Regions from separate parts of the Acetoanaerobium sticklandii genome, predicted to be linked through region 3. Evidence: riboswitches for the same ligand, from Rfam matches in the RefSeq annotation. Region 3 holds a riboswitch; each other region holds the start of a gene.
What was found. Region 3 has a riboswitch for S-adenosylmethionine ahead of CLOST_RS08375 (methionine ABC transporter ATP-binding protein). Riboswitches for the same ligand answer to the same signal wherever they lie in the genome.
Positions count from the first base shown of each region.

Region 1: another riboswitch for S-adenosylmethionine. It lies ahead of CLOST_RS00885 (homocysteine S-methyltransferase family protein); the one in region 3 lies ahead of CLOST_RS08375 (methionine ABC transporter ATP-binding protein).
Region 2: another riboswitch for S-adenosylmethionine. It lies ahead of CLOST_RS10815 (O-acetylhomoserine aminocarboxypropyltransferase/cysteine synthase family protein); the one in region 3 lies ahead of CLOST_RS08375 (methionine ABC transporter ATP-binding protein).
Region 4: another riboswitch for S-adenosylmethionine. It lies ahead of metK (methionine adenosyltransferase); the one in region 3 lies ahead of CLOST_RS08375 (methionine ABC transporter ATP-binding protein).

Region 1 covers NC_014614.1:163,592-169,850, reverse strand. The annotation lists gene CLOST_RS00885 (homocysteine S-methyltransferase family protein) at 1-1,550, opposite strand, end outside; SAM riboswitch class I at 1,610-1,713, opposite strand; gene CLOST_RS00880 (GIY-YIG nuclease family protein) at 1,714-2,001, opposite strand; gene CLOST_RS00875 (TfoX/Sxy family protein) at 2,014-2,271, opposite strand; T-box leader at 2,606-2,829, shown strand; gene CLOST_RS00870 (argininosuccinate synthase) at 2,882-4,147, shown strand; gene argH (argininosuccinate lyase) at 4,168-5,484, shown strand; gene argC (N-acetyl-gamma-glutamyl-phosphate reductase) at 5,593-6,259, shown strand, end outside.
Region 2 covers NC_014614.1:2,275,641-2,281,899, reverse strand. The annotation lists gene CLOST_RS10825 (methyl-accepting chemotaxis protein) at 1-1,005, opposite strand, end outside; gene CLOST_RS10820 (ClC family H(+)/Cl(-) exchange transporter) at 1,189-2,748, shown strand; SAM riboswitch class I at 2,844-2,946, shown strand; gene CLOST_RS10815 (O-acetylhomoserine aminocarboxypropyltransferase/cysteine synthase family protein) at 3,069-4,346, shown strand; gene CLOST_RS10810 (homoserine O-acetyltransferase/O-succinyltransferase family protein) at 4,359-6,128, shown strand.
Region 3 covers NC_014614.1:1,784,286-1,790,544, reverse strand. The annotation lists gene CLOST_RS08395 (gluconeogenesis factor YvcK family protein) at 1-315, shown strand, start outside; gene CLOST_RS08390 (NUDIX hydrolase) at 421-855, shown strand; gene whiA (DNA-binding protein WhiA) at 857-1,810, shown strand; gene CLOST_RS08380 (HPr family phosphocarrier protein) at 1,813-2,079, shown strand; SAM riboswitch class I at 2,175-2,282, shown strand; gene CLOST_RS08375 (methionine ABC transporter ATP-binding protein) at 2,470-3,453, shown strand; gene CLOST_RS08370 (methionine ABC transporter permease) at 3,455-4,105, shown strand; gene CLOST_RS08365 (MetQ/NlpA family ABC transporter substrate-binding protein) at 4,118-4,930, shown strand; gene CLOST_RS08360 (DNA polymerase III subunit alpha) at 5,024-6,259, shown strand, end outside.
Region 4 covers NC_014614.1:2,476,454-2,482,712, reverse strand. The annotation lists gene CLOST_RS11830 (phosphodiester glycosidase family protein) at 1-1,545, shown strand, start outside; SAM riboswitch class I at 1,651-1,756, shown strand; gene metK (methionine adenosyltransferase) at 1,905-3,089, shown strand; gene recD2 (SF1B family DNA helicase RecD2) at 3,358-5,601, shown strand; gene CLOST_RS11815 (ComF family protein) at 5,579-6,259, shown strand, end outside.

The sequences.
Region 1 (6,259 bases), 1.1 Mb from region 3:
GTTTGATTTAATCTATCTCTATTTTTCATGCCATAAGAAACATTGCTCAGCCCAAGAGAGGTCTTTATTCCTTTATTTGATAACTGCCTTACAATCTCTACTGTATCAAGTGGCGATATGCTGTAGGTTTTATTTGTGAAAAGCAGTGGGTCTATATAGATATCTTCAGCCCGTATTCCTTCACTTAGGAGTCTGCTCTGAAGCTTTTCTGCTATTTCTACAGTTTCAGCTATGGTAGTTGGCAGTATTTCATTTTCTATGCATAGTCCTATCACACTAGCACCATATTTTTTTGCAAGAGGAAGGATTTCACTTAATTCCTTTTCGTCCAATGCAACTGAGTTTATAAGCGCCTTTCCTGCATAATTTTTAAGCGCCTCTTCTATGATTTCAGGCTCTTTGGAATCTATGCAAAGTACAAAATCAGAATTTAGCTGTCCACTTATCACTAGCTCCCTTGCTAATGCTTTTTTATCTGCTCCTTCTGCATTGACATTGATATCAATTACATCTGCGCCTTTTAAGCACTGCTCTGATATAACGCTTGTAAGCCCTTTTATATCAAATTCTTCCATATACAGCTTTACAGCTTTTCTTGCATGAGGATTAATGGCTTCTCCAATTAAAATAAATGCTTCTGAAGAAACCACCTTGCCTTTTGAAGCAAGATATCCATGAGAGCTTGCTTTATTCTCCTTAATATTTTTTACTTCTATGCTATCGACTAGCCTTCTTAGCTCTTTAGTAAACTCAGGAGTAGATCCACAGCAAGAGCCTATATATCCCATATTAAGCTCAAAATATGGCTTCATTTGATTTGCAAATTCACTAGCTGACATGCTATAAACTACATCTTCTCCTACAATCTCAGGCATCCCTGCATTTGGCTGAGCAATAAGCTTTACACTGGTATACTTTTCTATCTCTACAAGTAACTCAAGTATATCCTTTGGTCCTTTTGAGCAGTTTATTCCTATGGCATCCACTCCTAGAGCATCTAAAATAACTCCTTGGGCAGCTGGCGATACTCCAGTCAAGGTATAGATGCTGTCATAGGTCATAGAGGCGAGTATAGGAATTTTTATATTGTGCTTCTTAAAAATATCCTTTAATGCAATTATTCCTGCTCTTAGCTCTCCTATATCGCTAAAGGTTTCAAAGATTACATAATCAGGCTGAGATATAGTTATAGCTTCAAGCTGTCTGTAAAATATCTCGTACATTTCTTCAAAGCTCACATCCCCTACAGGCTTTACAAATTCACCTGTAGGCCCTACAGAAAAAGCTATCTCTTTGCCTGTAGTTTTAGCTAAGTTTATTCCTGCAACGTTAATCTCCATTACCTTATCCTCTAGGTCATAGCTTTTTAACTTAAGAGGATTTGCTCCAAAGGTATTGGTTGTAATTATATCTGCTCCATTATCTGCATATTCTTTATGTATCTGCTTGATTACTTCGCCTTGAGTTAAGTTTAACTCCTCAGGACATTCAAAACATATACTTTTGCTAATAAGCTGACTTCCAAATCCACCATCGAATATTTTTATCATTGCTCTCTCCTTTACATTAAAAAAAGCTTTCTCAAAGAGAAAGCCTAGTTATAAGTTTTCTCTTATCTTCCTGCTAAGCAGTTGGATTTAGCACCTTTTCAGCCTGGGCTGAAGGTTGCTGAGACTTCACAGGGCCATATCCCTCCGTCTCTCTCGATAAGAATCATACTATTGAGTTTTTAATTAATGCTTCTTTTTGAAGCTTTGAGAGTTTTTTTATACTGCACTCTCTTTTCATTGCACTGCTTTTTGTATCGTGCCTTTCCACATAAACCAAGCTAACTGGAAGCCTTGCTCTAGTGTACTTTGATGCTGTTCCTTCACAGTGAAGTTTAAACCTCATATCGATATCCACTGTGTATCCAGTGTACAAGCTGTTATCTTTACATCTTAGCATATATACATAAAACTGCCTAATATTTTTTTGTAGTAATTCTTCTTGTTTTTTCATTTAATCCCAGCTTTACTTTTTTTCTGAGTCTGCAAATCTCTTTAAATCAGCTTTGATATCGTCTGCCAGATCATGCCATCTTATCCCTTGTATAGCTCCTTCTAATGCATACAGGGTGTTAATGCAGGCATCTATATCATGCTCTTTTAATATCACATATGCAGATTTTGAACCTAGCTTTCTAAGCTCTATAGGAGTAGTTATTCCTGCATTTATTAATCGTTGCTCTAGTGTTGGTCCTATGTTTTCCATATCTGATAGCTTACTCATATTACTCTCCCCTTTTAATATATACTCTATTCATTCTATATATTTATTAATCTACCAAAATTTAATACCTCATATAATAAATCATCTACTTACTAAAAATATATATAATTTAAATTATATTAAACAAAATTTGCTCAATTGTAAACAAAAACTTTAACTTTTGTAAAAATATTTTAAAAAATTTTTAAGCTTTAGGAAAATGTTTTTCATAATAATTTCATGGCTATTCCCCGATTATTTATATATAAAAATAATTTTTTAAAACATAAAAATATATTTTTTGATGTTGACAAGTAAAAATTAAATCCCTATAATCAGAAAAAAACAAGTATATGCATATCCAGTGATGGGAAAAGTAAGCTAAGAGATGACTCCAGCGAGTCGGCACAGAGTGGAAGGCCGACAGTCTCACCTTAACCGAACAAGGGACCCTGAGGATGCCTTTTGAAATCAAAGTATGAAGGCACGGCTGTCGCCGTTAACGATATCGAGTGAATTGTATTAGTGCACAAATACAATTAATTAGAGTGGTACCGCGGATATAAATCCGTCTCTTTGTAATACGAAGAGGCGGATTTTTTTAATTTCTAAAATAATGGAGGAAAATATAATGAAAACAAATAATATAACTAAAAAAGATAAAATAGTACTTGCTTACTCTGGTGGACTTGACACTTCTATAATCATTCCATGGCTAAAAGAAAACTACAATGCAGATATAATAGCTGCTTGCATAAACGTAGGACAAGATGAAGATATGCAAAAGGTTCAGGAAAAAGCTATAAAATCAGGAGCATCAAAAGTATATATAGCTGATGTAGTGGATGAATTTGTAAAAGACTATGTATATAAATCGATTAAAGCAAATGCTCTTTATGAAGGCAAATATCTTCTAGGAACTGCTCTAGCTAGACCTTTAATAGCTAAGAAGCTAGTAGAAATAGCTCATATAGAAGGCGCTCCTTATATCTGCCACGGATGTACTGGAAAAGGAAATGACCAGGTTCGTTTCGAAGTAGGAATAGCAGCTTTTGATCCAGATATAAAAGTAATTGCTCCATGGAGAATCTGGGATATCAAATCCCGTGAAGATGCAATAGACTATGCAAATGCAAAAGGCATAGAGGTTCCTTGTACAAAAGATAAAATCTACTCAAGAGATCAGAATCTTCTTCACATCAGCCATGAAGGTGGAGATTTGGAAGATACTAAAAACGAACACAAAGCAGATATCCTTTACATGATGACAAAAACTCTTGAAAAGGCTTCAGATGAAGCAGAATATGTAGAGCTTACCTTTGATAAAGGCGAGGCTGTAATGCTAAATGGCGTATCACTTGAGCCACACGAAATGCTAGCTCAGCTTAACCAAATAGGTTCAAATCATGGTATTGGTGTACTAGATATGATAGAAAATCGTCTAGTTGGGATGAAATCAAGAGGTGTATATGAAACTCCTGGTGGAAGTATTTTAGTTCAGGCTCACAGCTTGCTTGAAAGCCTTACTCTAGACAGAAATACAACTCATACTAAAAGCATCCTAGCTCTTGAATATGCAAAGCTAATCTACGATGGCTTATGGTTTAGTCCACTTCGTGAATCGCTAGATGCTTTCTTTGAAAAGACTCAAGAGATGGTAAGCGGCACAGTAAAAATCAAGCTTTATAAAGGCAATATAATGCCAGCATCAATAGACAGTCCTTTCGCACTTTACGATGAAGCTATTTCATCATTTGGAGAAAGCCCTCTTTATGACCACAAGGATGCAGAAGGCTTTATAAATCTATATTCACTGCCTACTAAGATACAAAGCATGATGAAGAAAAAAGTTCAGCAACAAGAAGCTCTTAAAAACAATATAAAAGCAGTAGGCTAAGCTATAAATAGGAGGAAGTAATGAAACTTTGGGGCGGCAGATTTAAAACAGAAGAAGACAGCTTTATGGATAAGTTTAACAGCTCGTTTAATATAGACCAAAGACTTTGGGAGCAGGACATAAAGGGCTCTATAGCCCATGTGTCCATGCTCAGCAAGTGTCACATATTAAGCAGTGATGAGGCTGAAAAAATAATAAAGGCACTTGAGCAAATACATGCAGAAATTCTAGATGGAAGTCTTTTTCTTGAAGGTGAGTTTGAAGATATTCACAGCTTTTTAGAATATCAAGTAACTCAAAAAGCTGGAGCAGTAGGAAAGAAAATGCATACTGCAAGAAGCAGAAACGATCAAGTTGCCCTTGATATGAAGCTATATGTAAAGCTCTCTGGTCAGGAAGTAATAAAAAGCTTAGAAAAGCTCATATCAGCTATAGAACAAAAATCAAATGAATCTAGCTTTCCTATGCCAGGCTACACTCATTTGCAAAGAGCTCAGATAGTTACCTTTAAGTATCATCTTATGGCATATTATGAAATGCTTTCTAGAGATATGAAACGTATAGAAAACGCCCTATCCATAATGGATACTTGTCCTCTTGGAAGCTGCGCCCTAGCAGGAACTACCTACCCTATAGACAGAGAGTTTACAGCAGCTATGCTCGAATTTGAAGCTGTACAAAAGAACACTATGGACTCAGTAAGTGACAGAGATTATATAATAGAGATGATTTCTGCATTTAGCATCATAATGATGCATCTTAGCAGACTATCAGAGGAATTTATAATATTTTCAACCAAAGAATTTGACTTTATAGCTTTATCTGATGCCTACAGCACTGGAAGCAGTATCATGCCTCAAAAGAAAAATCCAGATTCGCTAGAGCTAGTAAGAGGCAAAACAGGCAGACTTTATGGCAATCTCATGGGAATCCTAACTACTATGAAAGCTCTTCCTCTAACCTACAACAAGGACATGCAAGAGGATAAGCAGTATTACTTTGAAAGCCTAGACACAGTTATCGACTGTATCACCATCATAGAAGGAGTAGTAAGTACTCTCACCGTAAAATCTGAAAATATGGAAAAAGCTACAAAGGGAGGCTTTTTAAATGCTACAGAGCTTGCAGACTACTTAGTAAAGCAAGGAATAGCATTTAGAGATGCTCATAGCATAGTGGGGCAGGTAGTAAAGCACTGCGAAGCAAAAGCTATGGAAATAGACCAGCTTTCACTTGAAGAACTAAAGGCTTTTAGTCCTCATATAAAGGAAGATGTGTACAGCTATATAGAGCCTTCTTCTATACTAAAGCAAGGCACTAAACCAGATATGCTTTAATTACAATTTCAAAACATCATATAGGACTTCATAAAATCTTGGAATGGTAGTTGATACTATTACTCCTTGATTTTTTTTACCCAAAATCCGGAAGAAAGGTGTGAACTTATGATAAAAATCGGAATATTAGGCTCAACTGGATATGCAGGAAGTGAACTCGTAAGGCTACTTAGCTCTCACCCTTATGCAGAAATTGTATTTCTGGATTCTAGAAGCTATGAAAATAAATCCTACACAGACATCTATCCACATCTAGAGTCAAAGCTAGATAAAAAATGCTCATCTATAGACCTTATGGATGATTCTCATTTCAAAAACCTAGATCTTTTATTTTGCGCTCTACCTCATGGGCTGTCCCAAATAGCAGTAAAGCAGGGACTAAAAAATAAAGTTAAGGTGATCGATTTATCCGCTGACTTTCGTATATCTGATGTAGCTTCATATGAGCATTGGTATCAAGTTGAGCATTTGGCTAAAGAAGAAGTAAAGCTTGCTGTGTACGGTCTATGTGAAATAAATAGAGAAAAAATTAAAACTGCAACCCTAGTTGCAAACCCTGGGTGCTATCCTACGAGCATTCTACTGGCTCTTTATCCCCTTCTTAAGGAAGGTGTAATAAAAGCCCAAGGCATAATAGCAGATTCAAAATCCGGCATCTCAGGCGCAGGAAGAAATCTTTCAGATGCCAACCTTTTTTCTCAGTGCAATGAAAACATAAGAGCTTATAGTCTATGCAAACATAGACACATACCAGAAATAGAAGAGCAGCTAAGCT
Region 2 (6,259 bases), 490 kb from region 3:
AGCTTCGTTAGCTTGACTTTGAGCACCTTTTGCAAATTCTGTAACAGCTTCATTTACTCCATTTACAGAGCTATATCCTGCGTTGGCTCCGTCGCTCATCGCTGCCGCTGTCTGAGAGAGAACTTTGGAATCTTCGCTTAGGGTATTTACTATATCTCTTAGATTTTGTCTTAAATCAAATACAGCTTTTCCTATTATCCCAGTTTCATCCTTGTAGTTTACTATATCATCAAACTCAGAAGTTTCTTTGATGTCTAGCATGGCGATACGATTAACTAGTTCAGTTATTCTGTGAATAGGCTTAGTTATAGATTTGCTTATGATAGCGCTTATAATAGCTGCTAAGATAGCAATAGCTATAGTAACTGAGATGATAATCATGATATTTCTTCTAAGCATAGCTGCAGCAGCAACTTCTTCTGCTTTGACAACCTCATTGATATCATCGATATAATTTCCTGTTCCTATAATCCAGTTGAAATATGGCTCTAACTGAATATACCCTCTCTTAGGAAGGGGGATAGTTTCACCAGATTTAGGAAAATCATAATTTAAAAATCCTTGTCCATCGGCTTTTGCCATTCTTATAAATTCTTCGACTATTTTAACTCCATTGTCATCAGTAAGCCCAAGTCTACTAGTTCCCTCAACATCCTTGTTTCCAAGAAGAACAACATTTGTTCCGTCAATAGTGTCAGCCCAGAAATATCCACCATCTCCATACTTTGCATTTCTAACAATATCAGCAGCTAGCACAGTTCCAGTTTCTTTATCTAGCTCTCCAGATTCGATTGCATTTTCAATAGGTTTAAGCGAAGTTATTAGTGACTCAGTTGCGGATTTAATCATCAAATCATAATCCTCTAGAAGTAATTTTTCTTTCTGAGCTATTTGAGCCTTGCTATTGGTAGAAAAGGTATAAATACTGACACTACCAATTAATAATCCCGCAAGTAGAATATTTAGTAGTGCGACCATTAAAATTTTTGAACCTATGCTTTTCACTGATTACCACCCCGTTTTGATAGATTTCTGTTTTAAGTTTAATTTACCCTAAGTAGACATCATTATAACATTTATATGTATTGATTAGTTATTTTATTAATAGCAATTTAGAATTTGAAATAATTGTTTCCTAGGTATAGAATAAAGAAGGTTACAAGTTTTTCGTGAAATGGAGGAATGATGTTGAAAAATAATTATACTATTTTGGTAAGTCATAATAATGAAAAAATGTTTATTTTATTTAAAAGTATAGTGGTTGGCTTAGCGGCAGGAGGAGTTTCAGTTCTTTACAGAATCACACTAACAAATGCAGAAACAATCTCTAATTTTACATATACTTTTTTGAATCAAAATTTCATGTTTCTCCCTATTACTTTTTTATTCTTAATTGGAATGGGATATTTTGTAGGGTATTTAGTTGATAAAAATAAAATGATTTCAGGAAGTGGAATACCTCAGTTAGAAGGAATTCTAAAAGGATATTTTAAATCACGTAAGTCTTGGATGCACACACTAATATCAAAGTTTGTAGGAGGTGCTATTGCTATAGTAGCAGGTTTATCTTTAGGTAGAGAAGGTCCTTCTATTCAGTTAGGAGCATGTATAGCTGAAGGGGTTGGAAATAAAATTGGAAAAGGTAGACTAGAAAAAAGAATACTTATGGCTAGTGGAGCGAGTGCGGGATTAGCAGCAGCATTTAATGCACCTATGGCAGGTGTGATTTTTGCCTTAGAAGAAATTTTTAAGTATTTTTCTCCAATCATTTTACTATCGACTATTTCTGCTGCAGTAACTGCAGACTTTATTTCGAAAAAAGTTTTTGGTATGAATCCAGTTTTTAATTTTCCAGTAAGCCAAACAGTACCACTTAATGGATACTTAATGCTTATATTTTTAGGAATTGTTTTGGGGATTTCTGGAGCTATCTATAATTATACTTTATTTAAAACTCAAAAATTTTATAAAAAATTAACTTTTCTTAATATAAGAACAAAAATAATAATTCCTTTTATTCTAGCAGGATTTCTAGGTTTAGTTTTTCCACTTGCAACAGGAGGAGGCCATAAGATTATAGAATATCTAAATCTTAAAAATGGTATTAGTTTTCTTGTTTTAATCTTAATAGTTAAATTTATTTTTTCGATGTTAAGTTTTGCATCAGGAGCTCCTGGTGGTATATTTTTTCCTTTACTTATTTTAGGTGCAACTATTGGAAGTATCTTTGGACATGTAATGATAGGAAATGGAATTTTTGATGAGAGTCTTTTTAATAATTTTATTATCCTTGCTATGGCTGGATATTTTACGGCTATTGTAAGAGCACCTATAACTGGTATAGTTTTAATAATGGAAATGACAGGTTCTTTCAACCATTTGCTTTCACTCACAGTTGTTTCAATTACAGCATACATAGTGGCAGAGCTTTTAAATAGTCCTCCAGTATATGATAAATTACTTGATAATTTAATAGTTCAAGAACATCCAGAAGATGAGAAAGAACATATTAATAAAATTCTTGTAGAAATAATAGTTCAGCATGACTCTGTTTTTGAAAATTCTTTGGTAAAAGATTTACATTGGCCAGGAAAATCTCTTCTCGTCGCTATAAAAAGAGGAGAAGTAGAACTTATTCCAAAAGGAGATACTAAAATTATGGTGGGAGATTATTTGGTTGTATTAACAGATATTAATTGTGAGTCTAAAATAAGAGAAAAATTAGAAAAATTGAATTTACGCCCTTAGAAAAAAGTGACTGAAGCTAACGATTTAATAATTTAAAAAAATACTTGCAATTTATCCTAGAACAGTGTATTATAAAAATCAAACTTAATAAAAGTTGCTTATCAAGATTGGTGGAGGGACTGGCCCTACGAAACCAGGCAAGGGTTTTATATAAAACCGAGTGCTAATTCCAGCAGACAATAGTCTGAGAGATAAGTGTAGCCTACAAGTCTATTTTTGTATTTAGATTTGTTGATTTTATTTATTTAAAATCATAAAGCCGCACTTTGTGCGGCTTTTTTAATTTCTCAGACTCTCAATATGAAAAGGAGAGGATATTAATGAAGAATTACAGTGTAGAAACTCAGTGTGTACAGGCAGGCTATGAACCAAAAAGTGGAGAGCCAAGAGTAGCTCCTATAGTGCAGTCAACTACTTACAAGTACGATGATGCAGATCAGGTTGCAGCTTTATTTGATTTATCAGCAGTAGGTCATATGTATTCCAGAATCAGTAATCCAACTGTAGAGGTTTTGGAAAAAAAGCTGACTGTTTTAGAAGGCGGAGTAGGGGCTCTTGGGGTTGCTTCAGGGCAATCAGCAAATTTCTTTGCTATTTTTACTTTGTGTAGCGCAGGAGATAATTTTATCTGCCTTTCAAATCTATACGGTGGAACCCATACGTTGTTTACTTCTACTTTAAAGCGTATGGGAATTGAGGCAACTATACTTCCATGCACAATAGAGCCTAAAGAGATTGCAAAACATGTAAATTCTAAAACAAAGCTGCTATTTGCAGAAACGTTAGGAAATCCTGGTGTAGAGGTACTTGATATAGAGGCTTTTGCAAAAGCCGCACATGATAATAAATTGGCATTTGTTGTGGACAATACCTTTGCTACACCTTATTTATGCAGACCGATAGAGCATGGAGCTGATATAGTTACTCATTCCGCTACGAAGTATTTAGACGGTCATGCAACTAGTCTAGGTGGCGTGATAGTAGATAGTGGTAATTTTGATTGGAACAATGGGAACTTTGATTGCCTTACTCAGCCAGACCTAGCATATCATGGGCTTAGCTATACAGAGACTTTTGGAAACCAAGCCTTCATCGTAAAGGCAAGAGCATCGCTTCTTAGAGATTTAGGCTCTACGATGAGTCCCAATAATGCATTTTTAATTAATTTAGGAACAGAAACCTTGGCTCTTAGAATGCAAAGACACAGTGACAATGCTCTAGAGGTTGCGAAGTTTCTTCAAAGCCTAGATGAGGTTGCATGGGTGAACTATCCGAAGCTAGAAGATTCAAAAGACTACAAGCTTGCTGAAAAATATCTTCCTAAAGGCGCTTCTGGAGTTATATCATTTGGAGTGAAAGGCGGAGTAGATAAAGCCAAGCTATTTATTAATTCTGTCAAGCTAGCAAGTCTTGTAGTTCATGTAGGAGATTTAAGAACTCATGTGCTTCATCCAGCTAGCATGACTCATAGACAGCTAAGTGAAGAGCAGCAGATTAAAGCTGGGATTGCTCCTGAGATGATTAGGCTATCTGTAGGAATCGAAAATCCAAAGGATATCTGCGATGATTTATACCAAGCACTAAAAGCTCAGGCGTAAGGGGGAATAGTCTTGCCTATAATAAATTCTACTAATACGGACCTACTAAAGGAGTTTTACGACAAGGATATTTTTCAGATTCCAGAGCTAAGAGCAACGACTCAGGATATAAGACCTCTGAAAATAGGTATAGTCAATTTAATGCCTAACAAAAAAGAAACAGAAATCCATCTGATGAAGGCGCTTTCTAATACGCCTCTTCAGATAGAGCTTGATTTAATAAGAACAAAAAGCAGAAAAAGTAAATACACCGATATGGAGTACCTTACTAAAAACTATAAAACCTTAAACGAAATTAAAAATAATAAATACGATGGACTTATCATAACAGGAGCTCCAGTTGAGCATTTGGAGTTTGAAGAGATTGATTACTGGGATGAATTAAAGGAGCTATTCGAGTTTGCCCGTACACATGTTTACTCGAGCTTATTCATATGCTGGGCATCTCAGGCGGCTTTATATTATTACTACGGTGTACAAAAAAGGAATCTAGGTTCAAAGCTAAGCGGAGTATTTGAATATGAACTAGCTGAGGATTCAAAGCTAACTAGAGGTCTAGATGATAATTTTTTCTATCCTCAGTCGAGAAATACTGAAAACGAAGAAGCTGAGCTTAGAAAGGTTCCAGATTTAAAAATCCTAGCACGTTCAGATGAGGCTGGTGTATGCATATCTTCTAGTGTAGATGAAAGATTTGTTTTTATATCAGGACATGGAGAATATGATACCGATACACTTTACAACGAGTATATAAGAGACTTAAGTAAAGGGATAAATCCAAGTATACCTAGAAATTATTTTAAAAATGACGACCCTTCAAATCGCATTCTTGTAAGATGGAAATCAAGTGCTAGCTTAATTTTTTCAAACTGGATTAATTATTTTGTCTATCAGCAGACACCATATCAGATAGAAAAAATAGAGCAAAAGGTGGTTGCAAAATTCGGTGGAAGCTCACTATCTGATTCGGCTCAGTTTGCAAAGACGAAGGACATCATACTGTCAGACAAAAATAGAACTCACATAGTAGTGTCAGCTCCAGGTAAAAGACATGATGAGGATATCAAGGTCACTGATTTGCTTGAAAGCTGTTATGAGTTAAAAATAAAGCAGCTAGAAATAGAAAAACAAAGAAAAAAAGCTTTAGGACAGGTCTATGAAAGATTCAAGGAGATATCAGAAAATCTTAAGCTTCCAAGTCATGTATTTAGCCTTATTAGCAAAACTGTAGAAGATATTGAGGATTCTATTCATAGGGATTTTATTATAAGCAGAGGAGAGTATCTAAATGCTCAGGTACTAGCAGCTCACCTAGGGTATAGATTTATAGATGCATCTGAGCTTATTTTCTTTGATGAAACTGGTTTAGTAGATGAAGCAAAGACCTATTTAGAAATTCAAAAAAAGCTTAATAAAGAAGAATTTGTAGTAATTCCAGGTTTTTATGGAAAGGATTTTAATGGAAATATTAAAACCTTTGAAAGAGGAGGCTCTGATATTACAGGCTCTATCATTGCAAGAGGAATGTCTGCTGATTTATATGAAAACTGGACTGATGTAGATGGAGTTATGACTGATGATCCAAGAATAAACGAAAATGCAGTTACTATCTCAGAGATGAGCTATGAACAGCTTCTTGAAATGAGTAGAAACGGGGCAAAGGTATATCACCCAGATGCAGTAAATCCAGTAGCTACTGCCTCTATACCACTTAGGATATGCAATACAAATAAGCCAAGTAATCTAGGAACCTTGATTCAAAAAACTAAACACAATAACTAAAGCAAAAGAGCTGGTTTTTTCTTAACTGTATTAATAGTAAAGAAAAAGCCAGTTTTTTATTGTGAATACAATTACATAGAAAAAACCTAGATTATCCTTTATAATATAAAAAGTAAGTATGAAGGCATTAC
Region 3 (6,259 bases):
GGCTATAGTATTTATAACCATATGAAGGCTATTCTTGACCATAGTATATTTCCAATTATCGATAAAGCAATTATTAATAAAAAGGATATCCCTGGAAATATATTGCAAAAATATTTATATGAGGGACAAACTCCTTTATTCCTGGATAAAAAGCAAAAAAAACAGATTTTAGAGCTTGGGATAGAGGTCATTCAAGACGACTTAATTACCATAAAAAACGAGCTACTAATTCATGATAGTGATAAAATATCGAAAGTTATTATGGATTTAGCAAAAAAAACTGATAGTTCTAAAATAAATCAAAGTATTTTATAATTTTTATTTATGTAAATTACTATTTTGAATTTGTATAAATACTAATATATAGTATACTATTATAAAGAAACTTGCAGACTAAATTTACAAGGAGTGAGGGGCAGCATGAGGGAAGAAATAAGTTCTGGTGGAGTCATTGTTTTTGGAAACGCCATCCTTCTCCTAAAAAAATATAATGGAGACTGGGTTTTACCTAAAGGTAAAGTAGAACCTGGAGAAAAGAAAGACGAAGCCGCCCTAAGAGAAGTGTTTGAAGAAAGTGGATTGAAAGCTGAGATAATCAAATATCTAGGAGAAATTCATTACACCTATAAAGAAAATTGGGATGAAAATAAAAGAGTCCATAAGACGGTATATTGGTATCTGATGCATTCCAGAAGTATGGATACAGTCCCTCAAAGAGAAGAGGGCTTCATAGAAGCCAAGTTCATTCATATAGATAGAGTGTTAGAGATGGCAAAATATGATGACGAAAAGGAAATAATAAAAGTTGCATTAGATGAAATTAACAAAAAATCATATAATAACTCAGGTGATTAAAGTGTCATTTTCAACTCAAGTTAAAAACGAGCTTTCAAGGATTATTCCTGAAGATAAGAATGTTAGAATTGCTGAATTAGCTGCCTTAATTCGCATGAGCGGAAGCCTGCAGCTAATGGGCTACAATAAATTGTCATTCAAGGTTGTTACTGAAAATGCTGCAATTGCAAGAAAAGTTTTTTCTTTGCTAAAAATGTGTTTTAATATTCATGTAGAAATACAGGTTAAGAAAAATAAGAATTTAAAAAAGAACAATACATATTTCTTGTTTGTATCATATGAACAAGGGGCAAATGATATATTAGTAGAAATAGGTATACTAAAAAAAGACGGTAAGGATTATACTATTCAAAGCGACATACCTGAATCCTTCATCTCTGATGAAAAATCAAAGCGTGCATATATTAGAGGAGCTTTTCTAGGTGGGGGATCGATTTCAGATCCAGAAAAAACCTATCATATGGAATTTGTTACTGTAGATGACGAGCTAAGTACCTACATAAGAAATTTACTAAATACATATGATTTTAATGCTAAAATAGTACCTAGAAAGAACACCTACGTAGTATATATCAAAGAAAGCAATAATATATCAGATTTACTTAACATAATGGGAGCACATAATGCTCTATTTCAGCTAGAGGACGTTAAGATTATGAAGCAGATGAGAAATGATGTAAATAGGATTGTCAATTGTGAGACTGCAAACCTTACTAAGACAGTAAATGCATCTATGAGACAGATAGAAGCTATAAACTATATCATAAATACAGTAGGTATAGACTACCTCCCTGAAAGTCTTCAGGAAATAGCAGAGCTAAGAGTAGAATATGAAGATTTAAGCCTTAAGGAACTAGGCGAAATGCTAGATAAACCACTTGGAAAATCAGGTGTTAATCATAGATTGAAAAAAATAGAAGATATTGCAAACGAACTAAAAGAAGGGAGAAAGTAAAAATGATAACAAAGGAACTTACAATAAAAAATGAAATAGGATTACACGCAAGACCTGCAGCTCTCTTTGTTCAGACTGCAAACAAATTCTTATCAGATATAATGATAAAAAAAGCAGGAAAAACTGTAAACGCAAAGTCAATAATGGGAGTTATGGCTATGGGGATATCTAAAGGTGAGATGATAGAAATAATAATAGATGGCCCAGATGAGGAAAACGCTATCTCTGCCATAGAGGACCTTATCAACGTAAAACTACTAGAGTCATAATATAAAAAAATTAAAAAAATATAGATTAATAGTGTTGACAAACGATATTAATCTATATATAATTCATATTATTCTAAACGATATAAAACAACTGAATCTTATCCAGAGAGGTGGAGGGACTGGCCCTACGAAACCCGGCAACCAGCTGCATTGCAGCATTGGTGCTAATTCCTGAGGTATTATTACATACCTAAAGATAAGAGATAACTGAAATCTTAGTTTATTAATCTCTTTCTTTGTGAAAGAGATTTTTTTATTTTCAAAAAAGATTTCTTATATTCATAAGCAATTTTGGTTAGATTAAGGTGTTGAGCTTTTATTTGTTTAGAAGTGGATTAGTCGACAAAATCCGATTTGCAATTTAATTATCAAAAATTAAGGAGGCTAAAATTGATTGACATTAGAAATCTATCAAAGGTATATAGTGATTCCAAAACACCCATAATTGCTCTGGATAATATAAACATTCAGATTGATAAAGGAGAGATATATGGGATAGTAGGTCTAAGTGGAGCTGGAAAGTCTTCGCTTGTCAGATGCATTAACAGAATAGAAGAGCCAACAAGTGGCGAAATTTATATAGATAAAATAAATATAATGGATTTAAATCAAAAGGATTTAAGGAAAACCAGAAAAAAGATTTCGATGATTTTTCAAGGGTTTAATTTGTTAAATAGCAAAACTGTATATGAAAATATTGCATTTCCACTAAAACTAGATAAGCTTCCAAAATCTGAGATAAATGCTAGAGTAAATGAATTACTAAGCTGGGTTGAGCTTTCAGACAAAGCAAATGCTTATACTTCACAGCTTAGTGGAGGACAAAAACAAAGAGTTGCTATTGCTAGAGCTCTAGCTAGCAAACCAGATATTTTATTATCGGATGAAGCCACTTCAGCTCTTGACCCGAAAACTACAAATCAAATTCTAAGTATGCTTAAAAGGATTAATAAAGAAATGAATATAACTATAGTAGTTATTACTCATGAGATGGAAGTGGTAAAAAGTATCTGCGATAAAACAGTGGTGCTTGAAAATGGAAGGATTATAGCTCAAGGAAATACAATCGATATTTTTTCAAATAAAGATAATTGTAGCCCAGATATATTTTCTAAAGAAGAGTCTTTAGATTATAAAGAGCATTATAAGGGAGAGCTATTAAAGCTTAGCTTTGTGGGAGAGAATGCTAAAAATCCAATAATATCAAATCTCGTAAAGAAGTTTGATTTAGAGCTAAATATTATTTCAGGCAACATTGAATATATACAGGAAAAGCCACTTGGAACTTTGATTGTGGAATTAAAGCGCCATGACAATCTAAGCACAATTATAGATTATTTAAATAATCACGATGTTCGGGCAGAGGTGTTATAAAATGATAGAACTATTAGATTTACTCATACCATCAATTAACGAAACCCTATATATGGTATTCATATCAACTGTATTTACGGTTATCCTGGGGCTACCTCTAGGAATACTTCTAGTGATAACAAGAGAAGACAGTGTACTACCAAACAGCAATATTTATAATAGCTTGTCAATTCTTATAAATATCACAAGATCGATTCCCTTTGTAATTTTAATGATATTTATAATCCCTTTTACTCGGCTAGTTGTTGGAAGTTCAATTGGAACAAATGCAGCCATAGTGCCTTTAGTGGTAGCGGCTATTCCTTTCTTTGCAAGACTAGTAGAAGGCTCAATTTTAGAAGTCAATCCAGGTGTAATTGAAGCTGGAGTATCAATGGGAGCCTCTCCACTAGAAATAGTACTAAAAATATTAATTCCTGAAGCAATGCCTTCGCTTGTATTAAATGTCACAGTGACAATCATAAATATTATAGGCTATAGTGCAATGGCTGGAGCTGTAGGTGGAGGAGGACTAGGATACCTAGCGATTGGATATGGATATCATAGATTTCAGACAGATGTGATGTTTGCAACAGTAATAATATTAATTATTTTAGTTCAGTTAATTCAAATTTCAGGGAATAAAATTTCAAATTCGATATATAGAAAATAGGAGGATAATAAAATGAATATAAAAAAATTATTAGTGTTAATATCAGCTTTAATCGTGGTAGTAGCTTTTGTAGGTTGTGCTTCTCAGCAAGAAGTAGCTAAAAGCGACAATGTAATAAAAATAGGAGCCTCACCAGTTCCTCATGCAGAAATACTTGAAGAAATTAAACCTATATTAAAAGAGCAAGGTATTGAGCTTGAGATAATTGAATTTACGGATTATGTTACTCCAAACCTAGCACTTGACAGTAAAGAAATTGATGCAAATTTCTTTCAGCATCTTCCGTATCTAGAGTCATTTACAAGAGAAAATAATTTAAAGCTATCTAGTATAGGAAATGTTCATGTTGAGCCTCTAGGACTTTATTCAAAAAAACTAGGCTCAATAGAGGAGCTAAAAGATAGCGCTCAGATTGCTATACCAAATGACCCGACAAATGAAGGAAGAGCGCTTATATTACTTGAAAATAACGGCTTAATAAAATTAAAAGAAAACTCTGGACTTGAAGCAACGCTTAAAGATATAGAAAGCAATCCTAAAAACATTGAATTCAAAGAAGTAGAGGCGGCTCAGCTTCCTAGAACCTTAGAAGATGTAGATGCAAGCGTAATAAATACGAACTATGCTATTGAAGCAGGACTGGATTTAACTAAGGATGCCTTATTATCTGAAGGCAAAGAATCTCCCTATGCAAATATTCTTGTAGTAAGACCTGAGGATGAAAAAAATGAAAACCTAATCAAAGTACTAAAGGCACTTCAAAGTGATGAAGTGAAAAGCTTTATAGAAAAGAAATATGGAGGAGCAGTTGTTCCAGCTTTCTAATAAATTTTAAAAATATATCATCTTTATGCTACAATAGAGTTAAAGGAAATCATAAAATGAATTCTTATAAAGTAGTGTTGGATGGTGGTAATTATGGATAAGAAATTTGTGCATCTTCATCTTCATACTCAGTATAGTTTGCTGGATGGATTTGCCAAAATTGATAAACTAATACAACGCGCCAAGGATTACTCAATGGATGCTGTAGCAATAACAGACCATGGAGTTATGTTTGGCGTTATTGATTTTTATAAAAAAGCAAAGGCAAATGGAATTAAGCCTATAATAGGCTGTGAGGTATATACAGCCTCAAGAACATATAAGGACAAAGAAGGAATAGATAAAAAATCAGGGCATCTAATACTTCTTGCAGAAAATGAAAAGGGTTATAGAAATCTAGTAAAGCTAGTATCTATGGGTTTTGTTGAGGGCTTTTATTATAAGCCTAGAATAGACTACAAAATACTAAAGGAGCATTCAGAGGGATTAATTGGACTATCGGCCTGTCTAGCAGGAGAAATCCAGCAAAAGCTTATGAATGGTCAATATAAAGAAGCGAAAGAAATTGCACTGATGCTCAGAGATATATTTGGTGAAAACAATTTTTTTCTAGAGCTTCAAGATCATGGAATAAGAGAGCAGAAAAAGGTAAATATATTTCTTAGAAAGCTTTCTCAGGACACGGGAATACCTCTAGTAGCAACCAATGATGTTCATTATGTGGATAAAGACGATGCTAAAACCCATGATATTCTCTTATGTATCCAAACTGGAAAAACCTTAGCAGATGAGCATAAAATGGAATTTGAAACAGATGAATTCTATTTTAAGTCGCAATCAGAAATGTATGAACTGTTTCCGGATGATGCGCAGGCACTTAGAAATACTTGGGAAATTGCCAATAGATGCAATGTGGATTTTGATTTTAATACTATTCATTTGCCTGAATACAGCGTACCGGAAAACAAAGCTCCTAGCGAGTATCTTAGACAGCTGTGCCAAGATGGCCTCGTAGATAGATATAAAACCATAGATTCTAAGCTTCAAGAAAGACTGGATTTTGAACTTAATGTAATAGAAAATATGGGTTATGTTGAATACTTCCTTATAGTTTGGGATTTTATAGATTTTTCGAAAAGAAGCAATATAATGGTAGGCCCAGGTAGGGGCTCTGCGGCTGGTTCAATTGTAGCCTATACTCTAGGTATTACTGATATAGACCCAATAAAATATGGCTTGCTATTTGAACGCTTTTTAAACCCTGAGAGGGTTTCGATGCCAGATATAGATATAGATTTTTGCTATGAAAAAAGAGAAAAAGTAATTGAT
Region 4 (6,259 bases), 690 kb from region 3:
AATATTCAAGTAGAAAATAGCTCAAGAGGTATAAATGTAGATATATCAGCAATAAATAAACCGAGTAAAGACTATGGAAACATAGTAATATACACTAAAGAATACACTCCTAACAGCCCAGGCGCTAATAAAACTTATTTTGACCTTACAGAGATAGTAGTAGAAAACGACATCGTAAGAGAAGTAAGATGTGGACAGCCTAGTGTGGCAATTCCTGAAAATGGTTACGTGATACTAGCAGCTGGAGCAAATAGCTTTGTACTTCAAGGAGCTTTTACTCCAGAAGAAAAGGTCAAGCTAAAAACAGATATAAACTTAAATTACAACAATATAAAAACTGCAATAGGTGGAGGTACTATGCTTCTTAAAAATGGAGTAGAGACATCCATAACCCAGAGTGTGAGCGGAAAAAGTCAAAGAACAGCTCTAGGAATCACAGCGGACAAAAAAATGCTCATAGTCACTGTAGACGGAAGAAAATCTCCGTTTATAGGAATGGATGAAAAAGACATGCAAGCGTATATGAAAGCGCTAGGAGCAAAGGATGCCATGATGCTTGACGGAGGAGGCTCTACTCAGCTGATGGCAGACGGCAAAATTCAAAATACTATGGCATCTGCAGAAAGGTCACTCGTAAATGGGCTTACTATCAAAAATACAGCTCCAAAAGGTAGTATCTCTCAGATTGAAATTTCTGTGCTAAATGAAACTATTTTCCAAGGAGACAAGGTAGAGCTTGCTATAAGAGCCTTTGATGCTTCTAAAAATCCTATAGACATAACTACTCCTAGTTTTCAGGTTTCTGGAGAAGGAATATCAGGGAGCTTTGATGGCAGATATTTCACGCCGACTTCATCAGGAAGTGGAAATATAGTAGCTTCATATGGAGGAGTTACTGGAAAAATTCCAGTAGAAGTACTTAAGAAAAATGCACCTGATACTAAAATGGTTCAAACTCTTCCGGATTCAGGAACAGCAGCAGTATTTGGAAACATGTCAGGTGGAGAAAGCATAATTGATCAAGCATTTAAGGCAAAGCTCGCAAGCTCAGCCAGCTCAAACCAAGCTGTAATGACTCTAGGTGCTGGGGATAACGCATTTTTAGGAGCGGTGTCAGCGCCAAAGGAAGCCTTTAATGGGGCATATAAATATAAAACCGTTGGAAATACAACATTTATAAGCGTGGACAACAGAAATGGCGGAGTATACAAAGTAAAAGGTCAATGGGACTATTTAAAAGGACTAATGTCAAAAAGTGCTGGGAATGTAGTCATAGTGCTTCAAGGCAGTGACAAGTCCGCAGACAGTATAGACCAAAATGCATTTGACAAAATCATCCAAAAAGAAGCAAAGACTAAGAATGTATATGTCGTATATTCAGGTAAGAGTTTTTCCTCTAGAGTAGATGGAAATGTAAGCTATATCAGTGTGGTAGACTATGCATCTATGCCAAAAACCAATATATATCAAGATATAAAATACCTTCAGTTTGCTGAAGCAGATGGAAAATTGGTATATGGATTCAAGCCTGTGCTTACTCCATAAAACTGATACAAAAATAGTAAAAAATATTTTTCAAAAACATATTGACATATGGTTTTGGCTAATATAAAATAAAATCCGTTGCACAATAAATGAATAAATTCTTGAACCTTATCAAGAGAGGTGGAGGGACTGGCCCTGTGAAACCCGGCAACCAGCACAGCAATGTGAGATGGTGCCAATTCCTGCGAGATATATTCTTGGCAGATGAGGTAACTTTAGTAGTTATGCCTCTTCTGCGTATGTGTATGAAGAGGCTTTTTAATGCAAAAAAGTCTACATTATGTACGATGTGCCACCTTGGCATATACAAGTGATACGGTTTACAGCATTTAATGCTAGAGATGAGGAGGATTTATTAAATGAGAAGATTATTTACATCAGAATCTGTTACTGAGGGCCATCCAGATAAAATGTGTGACCAGATTTCAGATTCAATACTAGACGCCCTTTTAGTTCAAGACCCTAATTCACGTGTGGCGTGTGAGACAGCAGTTACTACAGGTCTTGTTATGGTAATTGGAGAAATAACTACTAACGCATACGTAGATATCCAAAAAGTAGTAAGACAGACAGTTAAAGAAATCGGATACGATAGAGCAAAATATGGATTTGACTTCGAAACGTGCGCAGTAATTAATGCTATAGACGAGCAAAGTGCAGACATAGCTATGGGTGTAGACGAAGCCCTAGAGCACAAAGAAGGGACTATGAAAGATGAAGTAGAAGCAGTAGGAGCTGGAGACCAAGGTATGATGTTTGGTTTTGCTTGCGACGAGACTCCAGAGTTTATGCCACTTCCTATTTCACTAGCTCATAAGCTAGCTAAAAGGCTTTCAGATGTAAGAAAAGACAAAACTCTTGATTACTTAAGACCAGATGGAAAAACTCAAGTAACAGTAGAGTATGAAGATGACAAACCAGTAAGAATAGACACTATAGTAATATCTACACAGCACAACCCAGAAGTAACTAGAGAGCAAATTGAAAAAGACTTAATCGAAAACGTAATTAAGCCAATAGTAGATAGCAAGTTACTTGATGAAAACACTAAGTACCTTATCAACCCTACAGGAAGATTCGTAATCGGAGGACCTCAAGGAGATTCTGGACTTACAGGAAGAAAAATCATCGTAGATACTTACGGTGGATACGCTAGACACGGTGGAGGAGCTTTCTCAGGTAAAGACTCTACAAAGGTAGACCGCTCTGCAGCATACGCAGCTAGATGGGTTGCGAAAAACGTAGTAGCAGCAGGACTTGCTAAGAAATGCGAGATTCAGTTAGCTTATGCAATCGGTGTAGCTGAACCGGTATCAGTACTAGTTGATACATTTGGAACAGGTGTTATCGCTGAGGAAAAGATTTCTGAAATCATTTCTAAAAACTTTGATCTTCGCCCAGGAGCTATAATTAGAGACCTAGGACTAAGAAGACCGATATTCAAGCAAACAGCAGCTTACGGACATTTTGGAAGAACAGATGTAAGCCTTCCTTGGGAAGAGCTAAACAAAGTAGACGACATTAAAAAAGACGCTGGATTATAAAAATATCATAAATAATAAATTCAGCAATTTAAACCATTATAAGTTGTTTATGGAGCTTAAAAGCTTATAAAAATAAAGGATTAGTACTCAGGGAAATCTGTATACTAATCCTTTTGTTATTTATATTTAAATTTTGCTTCTTCAAAATTTAAATACGATATAATTTTTAAATTCGATTAGTTGTATCTGTTGAAACATTGTTAAGATTATGAGCTTATAGTATATGTTATAATAAATCATATTCAAAATACATTTGGAGTGTATGCTTATGCCTATAGAATTAAAAGGAAAAATTTCAGATATAATATTTCAAAACGATGAAAATGGCTACACTATAGCAAACCTAATCAGCGATGAACTTGGAGAAGTTACAGTGGTGGGCTGTATGCCATCTGTCAGAGAGCTCGACAATATACAGGTCAGTGGAGAGTGGAAGACTCACGATATATATGGCAGACAGTTTAGTGTTATGAGCTTCACTCATATGGCTATAGATTCGCTAGATGGAATCATAGCCTACCTAGCATCTGGAACGATAGAAGGCATAGGTCTTAAAATGGCACATAAAATCACAGATAAATTCGGGATAAAAGCTATAGAAATCCTAGAAACTAATCCTAATAGATATTTAGAAATAGAAGGCATAGGCAGAAAAAAGCTCGATAAAATGATAAGCTCTCATATGGAAGGAAGACAGCTAAAATCCATAATAACAGCATTTTCGCCATATGGAATAAGCCCAGCCTACTGCATGAAAATCTATAAAAAATATGCAGATAAATCCATAGATATGGTCATGAACAATCCCTACGGTCTATGTAAGGATGTAAAAGGGATAGGGTTTAAAAAAGCTGATGAAATAGCAAAAAAATTAAATGCTGGACTTGATTCTTTAGAAAGAATAGAAGAAGGCATTAAATACCTGCTTCAAGAAGCTGCATATAGTGGACATACATATATGCTAATGCCTCAGCTAGTATCAAAAGCCAAGGAACTGCTATCAATAGATGAAGAAGAAATTCTATCTTGCTTGAATCAGATGGCTATAAATGGAGGCATAACCATAGAAGAAGTAGATATAGAGCAAAGAATCTATTTGGATTCCTATAACCTAGCAGAGACAAGAGCAGCTAGCAACCTAATAAAGCTGGCATATATGAACGAGCTTGAAAATCAAGAAAAAACCATAGAGCAATTAGAGCTAGAAGAAGATATAGAGCTGTCAGAGCTACAAAAAAAAGCTGTGACTATGGCACTTGAAAACAAAATGATGATATTAACTGGTGGCCCAGGAACTGGAAAAACGACTACTCTTAGCTTTATAATCAAAAGCTTTGAACAGATGAAGAGAAAAATTATCCTCTGCGCACCGACAGGAAGAGCAGCGAAGCGTATGTCGCAGGCAACCTTGAGACCAGCCTCTACGATTCATAGACTACTAGAGGCAGTATATAGTGAAGAAGCAGATGGTCTTATATTTCAAAAAGACGAAGACGACCCTATAGCCGCTGATGTAATAATAGTAGATGAGGTTTCTATGATGGACGTGATGCTCCTAGATAGCTTGCTTCTTGCCGTATCAGAGAACACGGCGGTTATATTTGTAGGAGACAAAGACCAGCTTCCATCAGTAGGAGCTGGAAGAGTCCTACAGGATATGCTAGAGAGCAATACCATACCTAGTATAGAGCTTACAGAAGTATTTAGACAGGCAAAGCAAAGCATGATAATAGTCAATGCCCACAAAATAAATAAAGGTGAGCTTCCGATCACAGACCAAAAAAATACAGACTTCTTTTTTATGGCAAAGAAAACTCCGTCTCAGATAGCAGAGCTAATAGTAGAGCTAGTTTCAGATAGACTGCCAAAGTACTATAAACTATCATCAAATAATATTCAGGTACTGTCACCTATGAGAAAATCAGAAGCTGGAGTACTTAATCTAAACCTCTTACTACAAGAAGCACTCAATCCAGCAAGACAAGGCAAAAGAGAGCATAAAGCGGGAAATAGAACTTTTAGAACGGGCGATAGGGTAATGCACATAAAAAATAACTATGAAAAAACCTGGGAAAACTTAGAAGAAAATATTTCTGGAGAAGGAATATTTAACGGCGATTTAGGATATATAGACTTCATAGAGCCTAGTGAAAAAAAACTCTATATTCAGTTTGACGATGGTAAAAGAGCGGAATATGACTTTACAGAGCTAGATCAGATAGAGCATGCATTTGCTACTACTGTTCATAAAAGCCAAGGCTCTGAGTTTGATTGCGTAGTCATGCCAGTATCAGCTTTTCCTCCTATGCTCATGAGCAGAAAGATTCTCTACACAGCACTTACAAGAGCAAAAAAACTAGCAATACTAGTAGGTGACGCAAAATACCTAAAGGCTATGATATCCAATGTCTACGAGGAAAAGAGAAATACCGCCCTATCTGATAAGTTAAAACTTTACAAAGAAACTGGTATGCTACTGGAGGAGAATAATGGAGCTACTGTACCCTTCTAATATTAAATGCATCGGGTGTAACAGCATAATCCCAAAGACAAACATATACTCGCTTTGCAGAGCGTGTTTTTATAAAATAGATTTTTTAGATATAAACTGTATGTCGTGTGGAGCTGCATGTGATGAGGATTTTTGTGAAGCATGCGCAGAAGAGACGAAGCTGAAGTCACCTATAGATAGAACCTATGCATGTACAGTATATGATGGTGTAATGGAGACAATGATTCACGGTTTTAAATACAGCAGTAAAACCTATCTAGCTAATGAATTCTCAGATATTCTTAAGGACAAATATAAATCTCTAAAGCTAGAGATGGACTACATAACTACTATACCATCCACCAAGAAAAGAATTCAAAAAAGAGGCTATAATCATACAGAGCTTCTTGCTAGTCAGCTTTCAAAAAAACTACATCTACCATACATCAAGCCTCTTATAAAAATAAAAGAAACAAAGCCCCTAGCAAGCTTAAATCCACTTGAGAGATTTCTGGAAATAAATGGAGCTTTTCAAATCGATGAGAAAACGTTAAACTTAGACTATAAAAGTATTTTATTAATTGACGATATCTTAACTACAGGAACTACAGCAGTGGAAGTAGCAAGAGCTCTAAAAGAGACTTATCCTGAGTGCAAGATTTACCTTTTGGTATTAGCA